3 regions of the Streptomyces sp. NPDC021115 genome follow, and region 3 is predicted to be linked to each of the others. Evidence: riboswitches for the same ligand, from Rfam matches in the RefSeq annotation. Region 3 holds a riboswitch; each other region holds the start of a gene.
What was found. Region 3 has a riboswitch for cobalamin ahead of metE (5-methyltetrahydropteroyltriglutamate--homocysteine S-methyltransferase). Riboswitches for the same ligand answer to the same signal wherever they lie in the genome.

Region 1: linked by a shared signal. The riboswitch ahead of ACH4TL_RS02680 (ribonucleoside-diphosphate reductase subunit alpha) and the one ahead of metE (5-methyltetrahydropteroyltriglutamate--homocysteine S-methyltransferase) in region 3 are both predicted to bind cobalamin.
Region 2: linked by a shared signal. The riboswitch ahead of cobN (cobaltochelatase subunit CobN) and the one ahead of metE (5-methyltetrahydropteroyltriglutamate--homocysteine S-methyltransferase) in region 3 are both predicted to bind cobalamin.

The regions. Positions count from the first base shown of each region.
Region 1 is NZ_JBIRQF010000001.1:592,267-596,889, reverse strand. It holds gene ACH4TL_RS02685 (ribonucleotide-diphosphate reductase subunit beta) at 1-515, opposite strand, end outside; gene ACH4TL_RS02680 (ribonucleoside-diphosphate reductase subunit alpha) at 533-2,929, opposite strand; cobalamin riboswitch at 3,057-3,197, opposite strand; gene ACH4TL_RS02675 (FGGY family carbohydrate kinase) at 3,295-4,623, opposite strand, start outside.
Region 2 is NZ_JBIRQF010000005.1:479,076-483,698, reverse strand. It holds gene cobN (cobaltochelatase subunit CobN) at 1-2,866, opposite strand, end outside; cobalamin riboswitch at 2,899-3,050, opposite strand; gene cobG (precorrin-3B synthase) at 3,109-4,485, shown strand; gene ACH4TL_RS19705 (precorrin-8X methylmutase) at 4,526-4,623, shown strand, end outside.
Region 3 is NZ_JBIRQF010000002.1:988,085-992,707, forward strand. It holds gene metE (5-methyltetrahydropteroyltriglutamate--homocysteine S-methyltransferase) at 1-1,827, opposite strand, end outside; cobalamin riboswitch at 1,993-2,217, opposite strand; partial or broken gene ACH4TL_RS10060 (FMN-binding glutamate synthase family protein) at 2,286-3,859, opposite strand; gene ACH4TL_RS10065 (transporter substrate-binding domain-containing protein) at 3,959-4,623, shown strand, end outside.

The sequences.
Region 1 (4,623 bases), on a different contig from region 3:
CGGCGGCGGTCGGCCTTGGACTCCAGCCGGTCGATCTTCTCCACCGAGTCCATCCAGCGGAAGCAGAACTCCGCCTTCTCCCGGATGGAGGGGATGTTCTCGACCGCCGCGAAGGACGCCGCCCGGTCGTCCGGGTCGGGCAGGTAGGTGTCCAGCAGGGTCAGATAGAACTGGACGTGCACGGCCTCCTCGAAGAGCTGCCGCGACAGGTACAGCCGCGCCTCGGGGGAGTTGATGTGCTTGTAGAGCGTCAGCACCAGGTTGTTGGACACGATCGAGTCGCCGGTCGCGAAGAACGCCACCAGCCGGCTGATCATGTGCTGCTCACCCGGGGAGAGCTTGGCGAGGTCGGCGACGTCCGAGTGGAGGTCGACCTCCTCCACGGTCCAGGTGTTCTTGATCGCGTCCCGGTAGCGGTCGTAGAACTCCGGGTACCGCATCGGCCGCAGGGTCAGCTCGAACCCGGGATCCAGCAGGTTCTTGGCCTGGTCCGGCGCGGTGTTCGCGGTGGTCATCTCGGATGCGGTGGGCATTACTGGCAGGCCTCGCAGGACTCGGGGTTTTCCAGGGAGCAGGCGACCGCGTCGTCGTCGGCGGGCGCCTGCTGGACGGGGACGGTCGCCGTGGCGGCGCCACCGCGGGCGCTCTGGGCGATCCGGGTCGCCGGGCGCGAGCGCAGGTAGTACGTGGTCTTGATGCCGCGCTTCCAGGCGTACGCGTACATCGAGCTGAGCTTGCCGATGGTCGGCGCCGCCATGAAGAGGTTCAGCGACTGGCTCTGGTCGAGGTACGGGGTGCGGGCGGCCGCCATGTCGATCAGGGCGCGCTGCGGCACCTCCCACGCGGTCCGGTACAGGTCGCGGACGTCGGCGGGCACCCAGGAGAAGTCCTGGACCGAGCCGTTGGCCTCGCGCAGCGCGTCCCGGGTCTGGGCGTCCCAGACGCCGAGCTTCTTGAGGTCGTTCACCAGGTAGTTGTTGACCTGGAGGAACTCACCGCTGAGCGTTTCGCGCTTGAAGAGGTTGGAGACCTGCGGCTCGATGCACTCGTACACGCCCGCGATGGAGGCGATGGTGGCGGTCGGCGCGATGGCCAGGAGCAGCGAGTTCCGCATGCCGGTCGTCGCCATCCGCTGCCGCAGCGCCTCCCAGCGCTCGGGCCAGGTGGCGGTCGCGTCGGTGTAGTGGTCCGGGTGGAGCACACCGCGCGCGGTGCGGGTCTCGGCCCAGGCCGGGTGCGGACCGTGGCGCTCGGCGAGGTCGCAGGACGCCTCGTACGCGGCGAGCATGATGCGCTCGGAGATCCGGGTGGACAGCGCCTGCGCCTCGGCCGAGTCGAACGGCAGCCGCAGCCGGAAGAACACGTCCTGGAGGCCCATCAGCCCGAGCCCCACCGGCCGCCAGCGGGAGTTGGAGGCCCCGGCCTCTTCCGTGGGGTAGAAGTTGATGTCCACCACGCGGTCGAGGAAGGTCACGGCGGTGCGGACGGTGCGGTCCAGCCGCTCCCAGTCCATCTCGCCGTCCGCACCGAGGTGCGCGGCCAGGTTGACCGAGCCGAGGTTGCAGACGGCGGTCTCGCCGTCGTCGGTGACCTCCAGGATCTCGGTGCACAGGTTGGAGGAGTGGACGACCCGGCCCGGCTCGGCGGTCTGGTTGGCGGTGCGGTTGGCGGCGTCCTTGAACGTCATCCAGCCGTTGCCGGTCTGCGCGAGGGTGCGCATCATCCGCGCGTACAGCTGGCGCGCCGGGACCTTCTTGAGCGCCCGCCCCTCGGCCTCGAACCGGCGGTACGCGGTCTCGAACTCCTCGCCCCACAGGTCGACCAGCTCGGGCGCGTCCACCGGCGAGAACAGCGACCAGTCGGCGTCCGCCTCGACCCGGCGCATGAACTCGTCCGGGATCCAGTGCGCGATGTTGAGGTTGTGGGTGCGGCGGGCCTCTTCGCCCGTGTTGTCCCGCAGCTCCAGGAACTCCTCGATGTCCGCGTGCCAGGTCTCCAGGTAGACGCAGGCCGCGCCCTTGCGCCGGCCGCCCTGGTTGACGGCCGCCACCGAGGCGTCGAGCGTGCGCAGGAACGGCACGATGCCGTTGGAGTGCCCGTTGGTGCCGCGGATCAGCGAACCGCGGGCGCGGATGCGGGAGTACGACAGACCGATGCCGCCCGCGTGCTTCGAAAGCCGCGCCACCTGGTGGTAGCGGTTGTAGATCGAGTCCAGCTCGTCCAGCGGCGAGTCCAGCAGATAGCAGGACGACATCTGCGGGTGGCGGGTGCCGGAGTTGAACAGCGTGGGGGAGCTGGGCAGGTACGACAGCGTGCTGGTCATCCGGTACAGCTCGGCGACGTCCGCCAGCGCCCGCTCCGACAGGTCCTCGGCGAGCCCGCAGGCCACCCGCAGCAGGAAGTGCTGCGGGGTCTCGATCACCTGACGGGTGATGGGGTGGCGCAGCAGATAGCGGCTGTGCAGGGTGCGCAGCCCGAAGTAGCCGAAGCGGTCGTCGGCGCCGTCGGCCAGCGCCTGGTCCACCAGGCCGTCCAGCCGGGCGGTGTGGGCGGTCACGAACTCGGCGGTGGAGTCGGCGATCAGGCCCTCGCGGTGGCCCACGGCGACGGAGGCCGAGAAGGAGTCCGCGCCCTGCCCGGCCGCCTCCTCGGCGATCGCGCGGGTCAGCAGCCGCGCGGCCAGCTTGGAGTACTCCGGTTCCTCGCCGATGAGCCCGGCCGCCGCCTCGGTCGCCAGCGAGCGCAACTCCGCCTCGTCCGAACCGGGATGGCGGCCGCGCAGGGCGGCGGCCGCGACCTTGCCGGGGTCGGTGGCGGGCAGATCGGCGGTGAGCGCCGTCAGGGTCCGCAGCAGGGCGGTCCCGGGCGCGTCGGCCGCTGCCGCAGTATCCGCTGCCTCTGAAACCGGGTCGGCGGGCGCGATGGTCACTGAAGTGGTCTCCCTCGCTCGGCTGGGGGCCTTTCGAGGGCAGTGCGCGATGGCCGCTCGTGGGCATGCCGATTCCGCTCTACGGCACCCCACGCAGCGTCCATCGACCCACCCCGCGAGGCCCGGACGTATGCAGACGGCCATCGGCAGGTCATCGGACTCACGGGTACGCGAAAGCGCACACGTACACCGTTGCGGGACAGTTCCGGATTCGCACCGGATTCCCCTGCGGCGACAGCGGAGACGAGCATACATCTTGTGTCGCGGTGCGCACGCGCCCCCAGATGTTGTGTCGTCAGCTGGGAGAATTCGCACAGTTGTGCGCGTCGTGTCGGGTCTGGGCAGTGCCGGAATCCCAGGGAAAACTAGCTTCCCGCGCCGCTCCGCCGCCATTCGTCCAGGGCACGGGCGAGGCGGGCGCGGTAGCCCGCGTAGCCGTCCTCGTAGGCGTCGCGCAGCTCGCTCCGGGGCTCGACGGTACGGGACGCCGCGTGCCACCGGGACGCGTCCACGGGGTCGCCGAGCGAGGCCCAGGCGACCGCGACCGCGCCCCGCGCGCCGACCTCCGGCTCTTCGGGCACGACCACCGGCCGGCCCATGACGCTCGCGAAAATCTCCGTCCACGCGGCGGACCGCACGCCCCCGCCGCACAGCGCGAGCCGCCCCGAGAGCCCCGCCGCCTCCAGGCAGTGGCGGGCCGCGTAGGCGATGGCCTCGCACACGGCCCGTACGGAGTCGGCGCGGGTGCTGGCGAGGGTCAGGCCGTCCAACCGCCCCCGGGCGGCGGGCTCCACGAACGGCGCGCGCTCCCCGGCGCCCGACAGGAAGGGCAGCGCGGTCACGCCGTTCGCGCCCGGCGGACTCCCGGAAAGCAGGGTGTCCAGGTCGGCCGTGGTCGTCCCTGTGAGATCGAGCACCCAGTCCAGGGCGGCGGTGCCGACCATAGCGGGCATCGCGCGCAGCCAGCGGTCCGGATCGGGGGTGCACAGCCACATCCCGGCCGGACCGGCGGCCGGGTCCACCTCCGGGCGGTCGGTGAGGACTTGGCAGGCCAGCGTGGTGCCGACGATGAGCAGCCCGTCGCCCACGTCCCGCACCCCGCTGCCGATGGCGCACGCGGGGAGGTCGTACGGACCGGAGACGACGGGCAGTCCGCGCGGCAGCCCGGTCAGCCGGGCCCCTGCGTCGTCCAGCGCGAGGACGGTGCCGGGCGCGGCGGGCGGGGGCAACAGCCGGGCGTAATCGGACAGTCCGCACAGCTCCAGCGCGTCCGGCACATATGTGCGGGTGGTGACGTCGAGGAACGGCAGGGAGGCATCGGAGGCGTCCACGGTGATGACGCCGGTCAGCCGCTGGGCCACCGCGTCCACGCAGTAGCCCGCGACCGCCGCGCGCTCCAGCGCCTTTGGCTCGTGCTCGGCCAGCCAGCGCAGCAGCGGGGCGTGGCAGCCAGGGAACAGCCCCGAGCCGGTGCGGGCGTGGAGGGCGGCGAGCGTGCCGTCCGCGCTCCAGCGGGCGACGGTCCCGCCTCCCCGGCCGTCCAGCCAGGAGATCGGCGGGCGCACCGCCCGGCCCGCCTCGTCGCGCAGCCACAGACCGTCGCCCTGGCCGGTGAGCGCGAGCGCGGCGGGCGGGCCGGGGAGCGCCGCGGCCACCTCGCGGACGACCTCGGCGACCGTGCGCAGCACGTCCTC
Region 2 (4,623 bases), on a different contig from region 3:
CGCGGGTGTGGGCGCGTACGTAGTTGACGTCGTCGGCCTCGTCGAGGGACGCGGCGAGCCGTACGGCGTCGTCCAGCAGCCCGACGACGTGCGGGAAGGCGTCGCGGAAGAAACCGCTGATGCGCAGCGTGACATCGACGCGCGGGCGGCCCAACTGATCGGCGGGCACGGGTTCGAGTCCCGTTACTCGCCGTGAGGCGTCGTCCCACACGGGGCGGATGCCCATCAGAGCCAGCGCCTCGGCCACGTCGTCGCCGGAGGTGCGCATGGCGCTCGTCCCCCACAGCGACAGGCCGACCGAGCGCGGGTACTGGCCGTCGTTGTCGGCGCGGTAGCGCTCCAGCAGCGAGTCGGCGAGCGCCTGGCCGGTCTCCCAGGCCAGGCGGCTGGGCACGGCCTTGGGGTCGACGGAGTAGAAGTTGCGGCCGGTCGGCAGGACGTTGACCAGCCCGCGCAGCGGCGATCCGGACGGCCCCGCGGGCACGAAACCGCCGTTCAGGGCGTGGACCGCGTGGTCGATCTCGTCGGTCGTGGCGGCGAGGCGCGGCACGACCTCGCGGGCGGCGAACTCCAGGATCGGAATGACCGCGGCCCGCTGGACCTCGGGCAGGTCCAGGACAGCCTTCTCGGCTGCCTCCGGGGCCCAGTCCGCGTCCTCCATCGCCTGCACGAGGGTGCGGGCGCGCTCCTCGGCCTCGTCGGCGCCGGTGCGGGTGGCGGCCGACTCGTCCAGGCCCAGCGCCTCGCGCAGCCCGGGGAGCGCCGACGTACCGCCCCAGATCTGGCGGGCGCGCAGGATGGCCAGCACGAGGTTGACGCGCTCGGGGCCGGTCGGCGCGCCGCCGAGGACATGCAGTCCGTCGCGGATCTGGGCGTCCTTGACCTCGCACAGCCAGCCGTCGACGTGCAGCAGGAAGTCGTCGAAGCCCTCGTCGTCGGGCCGCTCCTCCATCCCCAGGTCGTGGTCGAGCCGGGCGGCCTGGATCAGGGTCCAGATCTGGGCGCGGATGGCGGGCAGCTTGGCCGGGTCCATGGAGGAGATGGCGGCGTACTCGTCCAGCAGCTGTTCCAGCCGGGCGATGTCGCCGTAGGAGTCGGCGCGCGCCATCGGCGGGACGAGGTGGTCGACCAGGGTGGCGTGGACGCGGCGCTTGGCCTGGGTGCCCTCGCCGGGGTCGTTGACCAGGAAGGGGTAGATCAGCGGCAGGTCGCCGAGTGCGGCGTCGGGGCCGCAGGCGGCGGACAGCCCCGCGTTCTTGCCCGGCAGCCACTCCAGGTTGCCGTGCTTGCCCAGGTGCACCATGGCGTCGGCGCCGAAGCCGCCGTCGGCCTCGGGGGTGGCCATCCAGCGGTAGGCGGCCAGGTAGTGGTGCGAGGGCGGCAGGTCGGGGTCGTGGTAGATGGCGATGGGGTTCTCGCCGAAGCCGCGCGGCGGCTGGATGACGACCAGGAGGTTGTTGTGGCGCAGCGCGGCGAGCACGATCTCGCCCTCGGGGTCGCGGCTGGTGTCCACGAACATCTCGCCGGGCGGCGGGCCCCAGTGCTCCTCGACCGCGTCGCGCAGCTCCCGCGGCAGCGTGGCGTACCAGCGGCGGTAGTCGGCGGCCGGGATGCGGACCGGGTTCTTGGCCAGCTGCTCCTCGGTCAGCCAGTCCTGGTCGTGGCCGCCTGCCTCGATGAGGGCGTAGATCAGTTCGTCTCCGGCGCCGGAGGCCAGGCCGGGGAGCGCCCCGTCGCCCTCCTCGGGGCCGAAGTCGTACCCTTCGGCGCGCAGTCGGCGCAGCAGGGCGACGGCGCTCGCGGGGGTGTCGAGGCCGACCGCGTTGCCGATGCGGGAGTGCTTGGTGGGATACGCGGACAGGACGAGCGCGAGGCGCTTGTCGGCGGCCGGTATGTGGCGGAGCCGGGCGTGTCGTACCGCGATTCCGGCGACACGCGCGGCGCGCTCGGGATCGGCGGCGTAGACGGGCAGCCCGTCCTCGTCGACCTCCTTGAAGGAGAACGGCACGGTGATCAGCCGTCCGTCGAACTCCGGGACGGCGACCTGGGTCGCGGCGTCCAGCGGTGAAAGGCCCTCGTCGTTCTCCTCCCACGCGCTGCGCGGCGAGGTCAGGCACAGCGCCTGGAGCACGGGGACGTCGAGCGCGGCGAGCGCGCCCGCGTCCCACGCCTCGTCGTCGCCGCCCGCCGAGGCGTCGGCGGGGCGGGTGCCGCCCGCGGCGAGCACGGTCGTGACGATGGCGTCGGCCGCGCCGAGGGCGTCGATCAGCTCGGGCTCGGGGGCCCGGAGGGAGGCGACGAACAGCGGCAGCGGGCGGGCCCCGGCGTCCTCCACGGCCCGGCACAGCGCCTCCACGAAGGCGGTGTTGCCGCTCATGTGGTGGGCCCGGTAGTAGAGCACGGCGACCGTCGGGCCGGTCACGTCCTCGCGGGCGGTGCGCTCCAGCGGGCCCCAGGTGGGGGCGGGGGCGGGCGGTTCGAAGCCGTGGCCGGTGAGCAGCACGGTGTCGGACAGGAACCGGGCCAGCTGGTCGAGGTTGGCGGGCCCGCCGTGGGCGAGGTAGGCGTGCGCCTCGGCGGCGATCCCGACGGGGACCGTGGACGCCTCCATGAGCTGGGCGTCAGGGGCCTGTTCACCGCTGAGGACGACGACGGGCAGATCGCCGGCGAGCAGGGTTTCGAGGCCGTCCTCCCAGGCACGGATGCCACCGAGCAGCCGCACGACGACGAGTTCGACCCCGTCGAGGAGGCCGGGCAGGTCGTCGAGCGGGAGCCGCGCCGGGTTGGCGAGGCGGTACGGCACCGGGCCCGTGGCCGCGCGGGCACTGAGCAGGTCGGTGTCGGACGTCGACAGCAGCAGAATCATGGCTCAGTGCCTTCCTCGGGGTCCGCGCCCCGGGCGGGTTGGAAGACGGCAGGAGTTCCTGGCTCGCACGGCGGGCTGTCGTGCTCACAGTGGCGGGACCGCACCGGATTCGCACCGGTTTCCTCCCCTAGACGCCGTCTTGTGCGTCCGGCGGGCCAGACGGCCCGCCGAAGAGCATAGTAGGCGTTGCTGACCTGGTACGGGACGGTGAGGGCCGACCGGACGTCGGTATGCTCGCCGCCATGTCCCTCCCCCCGACAACCGGCCCACTTGCGGATGAAGCGCCCTCCGGAGCGCCCTCGCGGCGGGCGCGCGGACGCGATGACGCCTGCCCCGGCGCGCTGCGGCTGCACCCGGCGGACGACGGCTCCCTGGCGCGCGTCCGCATCCCGGGCGGCCTGCTGACGGCTGGTCAGGCGGAGGCGCTGGCGGGGGTGTGCGAGGAGCTGGGGGACGGTCGGCTCGACCTCACCTCACGGGGCAATCTCCAGGTCCGGGGCCTGGACACGGGATGCGGCGGCGAGCTGGCGGCCGCGCTGCGGACCGCCGGGCTGCTGCCCTCCGACCGGTACGACCGGGTGCGCAACATCGTGGCGTCTCCGCTGAGCGGCCTTGACGGCGCCGGATGCGGCGATGTCGCCGCGTGGGCGCGGGAGTTGGACGCCGCGCTGTGCGCCGGTACGTGGGCGGAGCTGTCCGGCTTGTCGGGCCGTTTCCTGTTCGCGATGGACGACGGCCGAGGCGATGTGGGCGCACTCGGCGCGGATGTGACATTGATCGCAACCCGCGATGACGGAGCGGTGCTGGGCGTGGGCTCCGGGTGTGCGCTGGAGGTGCGGGCGGAGGACGCATCACGCGCCGCCGCACTGGCCGCCGTGGAGTTCCTGACCCGGACCCGGGAAAGCGGTACGCGGGCGTGGCGGGTGCGCGAACTGCCCGCGCAACACGCCGTGACGGCCGAGGGCTTGGCGGCGCGACTCGCGGACGAGGGTGTCGAAGCCGTACGTATCGGACACGACGTGCCGAGCGCGCCGAAGCCCGGCGCGCCGCCCGCGCCGGGCGTGGTGTCCGGGCCGGACGGGCGCCACGCCGTGTCCGTCCTCGTTCCCCTGGGCCGGGTCCGCGCGGCGCGGTGGCGGCTGCTCGCCGGGCTCGCCGCCCGGCACGGGTCGGGCGATCTGCGTGTGACACCCTGGCGCGGCGTGGTGCTCCCGGGGTTCACCGCGGACGGCGCGCGGGCCGCTGCGCGCGAGGTGGCCGACGCGGGGCTGGTGACCGATCCGGACTCCCCATGGGTCGGGGTCGGCGCGTGCACGGGGCAGCCGGGCTGCGCCAAGTCCCTGGCCGATGTGCGCGCCCACGCGGCGCGCGCGGTGGCGGACGCCCCTCGTACGGGCGCTCCCCGCTCCCCCGACGCGCCGCCGGTGTACTTCTCCGGCTGCGAGCGGCGCTGCGGCCACCCCGGCGGCCGCTGGGTGGACGCGCTGGCCACCTCCGGTACGGACTACCGGCTCACCGTGCGCGACCCGCGGGAGCCGGACGGCGCGAGCGGCCGCGGGACGGACGTGGCGGCGGAGCGGTTGGCGGATGCCGTGGCGACGGCCCGCGAAACCGCATGAGCAACGGCATCAGCAACGACATGACGGCATGATCAACGACATGATCGAGGACACAGTGTTCGACTACGAGAAGGACGGAGCGGCCATCTACCGCGCCTCCTTTGCCACCATCCGCGCCGAGGCGGACCTGGGCGGGCT
Region 3 (4,623 bases):
CGAGGTCCCGGCGGCCTCCAGATCCGCCACCTCGTCGCGCAGGGCGAGGGCGACCTGGCGCGCGGTGTCCCCGAGCGGCTGGTCGTCGCGGACGAAGGACCAGGCCAGCATGGTGACGGGACCGGTGAGCATGCCCTTGACCGGCCGGTCGGTGAGGGACTGGGCGTACGTCGTCCAGCGCACCGTCATCGGTTCGGGGCGCGAGACGTCACCGGCCAGGATCGGCGGGCGGACGTAGCGGGTGCCGTAGGACTGCACCCAGCCGTGCTGGGTGGCGAGGTAGCCGCTGAGCTGTTCGGCGAAGTACTGCACCATGTCGTTGCGCTCGGCCTCGCCGTGCACCAGGACGTCCAGACCGGCCTTCTCCTGGAAGGCGATCACCTCCTGGATCTCGGCCTTGACGCGCTCCTCGTACCCGGCCGTGTCGATCCGCCCGGTACGCAGGCCGGCGCGGGCGGCACGCAGCTCGCCGGTCTGCGGGAAGGAGCCGATGGTGGTGGTCGGCAGCAGCGGCAGGCCCAGGTGGGCGCGCTGCGCCCCGGCCCGTTCGGCGTAGGGCCGGGAGCGGCGGGCGTCGGCCCCGGTGACCGCGCCGGTGCGGGCGCGGACGGCCGGGTCGCGGGTGAGGGCGGAGTTCGCACGGGAGGCGAGGGCGGCCCGGTTGGCGGCGAGTTCCGCGGTGATCGCGCCGGTGCCCTGGGCCAGGCCCTTGGCGAGGGTGACGATCTCGGTGGTCTTCTGCTCGGCGAAGGCCAGCCAGCGCAGGATCTGCGGATCGATGTCCCGCTCGGCCGCCGCGTCGAGCGGGACGTGGAGCAGGGAGCAGGAGGCCGAGACGTCGACCCGGTCGGCGAGCCCGAGCAGGGTGCCGAGGGTGGACAGGGACTTCCCCAGGTCGTTGACCCAGACGTTGCGGCCGTTGACCACACCGGCGACCAGCCGCTTGCCGGGCAGCCCGCCGACGGCGGCGAGCGCGTCCAGCTGGGTGGCGGCGGCCTCGGTGAAGTCCAGGGCAAGCCCCTCGACCGGCGCCTTGGCCAGCACCGGCAGGGCGTCGCCGAGCCGGTCGAAGTACGAGGCGATCAGCAGCTTGGGCCGGTCGGTGAGGGCGCCGAGGTCGCGGTAGGCGCGGGCGGCGGTGTTCAGCTCGGCCGGGGTGCGGTCCTGGACGAGGGCGGGCTCGTCCAGCTGCACCCACTCCGCCCCGGCCGCGCGCAGGTCGGCCAGGACCTCGGCGTACACCGGCAGCAGCCGGTCGAGCAGCGTCAGCGGCTCGAAGTCGGCGGCCACCCCGGGCGCGGGCTTGGCGAGCAGCAGATAGGTGACCGGGCCGACCAGGACCGGCCGGGCGGTGAGCCCGAGGGCCCGCGCCTCCCTGAGCTCGCCGACCTGCTTGGCGGAGTCGGCGGTGAAGACGGTGTCCGGGCCCAGCTCCGGGACCAGGTAGTGGTAGTTGGTGTCGAACCACTTGGTCATCTCCAGCGGCGCGATGTCCTGCGTCCCGCGCGCCATCGCGAAGTATCCGTCGAGCGGATCGGCGGCGACGGCGGCCCGGTGGCGCCCGGGGATCGCGCCGACCATCACGGTGGTGTCCAGGACGTGGTCGTACGCCGAGAAGTCACCCGTGGGGACCTCGTCGACACCGGCCCCGGCCAGCTGCTGCCAGTTGGACCGGCGCAGGTCGGCGGCGGTGGCACGGAGGGCGTCGGCGGTGACGCGGCCCTTCCAGTAGCCCTCGATCGCCTTCTTCAGTTCCCGGTCCGGGCCCTGGCGGGGGTAGCCGTACACGGTGGCCCGTGCTGCCGCGGCTGCGGGCTTGTCGGTCACGGAGATCTCCTTCGCGAGATGAATCCCTGAGATCCCGGCAACGGGACGAGAGCGCGAAGGGTGACGAACCCGGCGGTACGGTCTCGCGCGGCACAGCGCGGTCGTCCGTTTCGGGTATGTACGCCGACCCGCCCTCGAGGTCACCGGGATGTCCGCGTACGAGTCGTCCGCACGCGGGCAGGTGGCAGGTCTTCGGACTCACGGGCGCGTCCTCCGAAGAAGAGGACACCTAGTGGCCGTCGCTTCCCAGACCCGTTTCCCCGGGTCCAGTGCGTATGACGGCGGTCGTTCCCGTTCACCGCTGCGGGGCAGTCCCGGATTCCCACCGGGTTCCCTCTTGCGACGCCTCCCGCCTGGCGGACGGGGCGAACCAGCTGCACCGGCAAGACTACGGCGCCGTCCGGCGGTGTGCCGAGCCCCGGCCCGGCATTCGGATGGTGAGTTGGGACACCCGGTGGTCAGTCCCAGCGGTCGGGGTCGGCGGCCTTCCAGTCGGCCGCCCAGGACGCGGGCGCCTCGGCGAGCAACTGCCCGGGCGCAAGCCACTCGTACAGCTCCTCGTAGGACCTGTGCGTGACGGGGTCGGTACGCCGCCGCAGCATGTGCGGGCGCAGCTGCGCGGGTTCGGTGACCCCCATGGACGCCATGATCTGGAGCGCGCTCGCCACCGTCGCCTCTTGCAGACGCCGCACCCGGGGCGTCTTGTCGCCGACGTCGAGGGCGCGGGCCCGCCGGGGGTCCTGGGTGGTGACGCCGGTGGGGCAGGTGTTGGTGTGGCACCGCTGGGCCTGGATACAGCCCACGGCGAACATCATGGCCCGCGCCGCGTTGCCGTAATCCGCGCCCTGCACCATGCGTTTGACCAGGTCGGTACCGGTGGCTATCTTGCCGCTCGCGCCGACCTTGACCCGGTCCCGCAGCCCCGCGCCGACCAGCGCGTTGTGCACGGTGAGCAGCCCCTCGGTGAGCGGCGCGCCGAGGTGGTCGGCGAACTCCAGTGGCGCGGCCCCGGTGCCGCCCTCGGCCCCGTCCACCACGATGAAATCGGGGGCCGTGCCCTCCTCCCGCATGGCCTTGCACACGGCGAGGAACTGCCGCCGCGAGCCCACACAGAGCTTGAAGCCGGACGGTTTGCCGCCGGACAGCTCCCTCATCCGGGCCAGGAAGCGGACCAGTTCGCGCGGCGTGGAGAACACCCGGTGGTACGGGGGCGAGATGACCGTACGCCCCTCCGGCACCTCCCGCACCCGCGCGATCTCGGCGTTGACCTTGGCTCCCGGCAGGACCCCGCCGATGCCCGGCTTGGCGCCCTGCGAGAGCTTGAGCGACACGCACTTCACCTGGTCGTACGCGGCCTTGTCGGCGAACTCAACCGGATCGAAGCCGCCGTCCCGGGTGCGGCAGCCGAAGTATCCGGTGCCGATCTCCCAGACCAGGTCGCCGCCCGGCCGCAGGTGGTACTCCGACAGCCCGCCCTCACCGGTGTCGTGGGCGAAACCCCTGGCCGCCGCACCCCCGTTGAGGGCGAGGATCGCGTTCGCCGAGAGCGAGCCGAAGCTCATCGCCGACACGTTCAGCAGCGCCATGTCGTACGGGCGGCCGCAGTCGGGCCCGCCGACGCGCACCCTCGGCACCGTTTCCGGCACCGGGCACGGAGCCATCGACGGCACCAGGAACTCGTACCCGGGCTGGTACACATCCCGCTCGGTGCCGAACGGCTCCTCGGCGTCGGTGCCCTTCGCCCGCTCGTAGACGATGCTGCGGACGTCCCGGTCGAAGGGCCGCCCGTCGAAGTTGCGCTCGATGAAGTACTGCTGGAGCTCGGGCCGGATCGCCTCCAGCAGGAAGCGGGCGTGGCCCAGGACGGGATAGTTGCGCAGCACCGAGTGGCGGCGTTGCAGCAGGTCCCGGGTCCCCAGCAGCCCCAGCAGGGCGAGCGGTACGGCGGCCACCAGGGCGAGATCCCCACCGCGGCCACGCCCGACGCCAGGGCGGCGGCCACCATCAGGACGACGATTCCGACGCGTGTCATCCTCCGCAGGTTGCCCGGTGTCCGTCCGCCATGCCCGGCCGCGCGGTCAAGAGATCTTCAAGGCCCCGCCACGCTGCCTGGTCTTCCTAGACTCGGCCCATGGACACAACCGACCTCACCGCGCTCGCCCGCGACCTCGCCCCCGCCGGAGCGCTCCGCGCCTCCGTCAACCTCGGTAACCCCGTCCTCGCCCAGGGCACCCCGGACGCGCCGCGCGGGGTCACCGTCGAGCTGGCCGGGGAGCTGGCCCGGCGCCTCGGCCTGTCCGTGGAGTTCCGCTGCTTCGACGCGGCCCGCAAGTCGTACGAGGCCATGGCCACCGGCCGCGCCGACCTGTGCTTCCTCGCCGTCGAACCGGCCCGTGAGGCGGAGATCGCGTTCACCGCCCCGTACGTGCACATCGAGGGGACGTACGCCGTCCCGGCCGGGTCCGCGCTGCGGACACCGGACGACGTGGACCGTCCTGGCGTCCGCATCGGGGTGAAGCAGGGCTCCGCCTACGACCTGTACCTGACGCGCACCCTGCGCCACGCCACCGTGGTCCGGGGCCCGGAGGGGGTCGACGTCTTCCACGCCGAGGGACTGGAGGCCGCGGCGGGAATCCGGCAGCCACTCACCGCACACGTCGCCGAACACCCCGAACTGCGCCTGGTCGAGCCCGCGTTCATGACCATCCGGCAGGCCGTCGGGACGACGAGGACACGACGTCCGGAGACCGTGCGGTTCCTGAGCGAGACGGTGGCGCACCTGACGGCGTCCGGGTT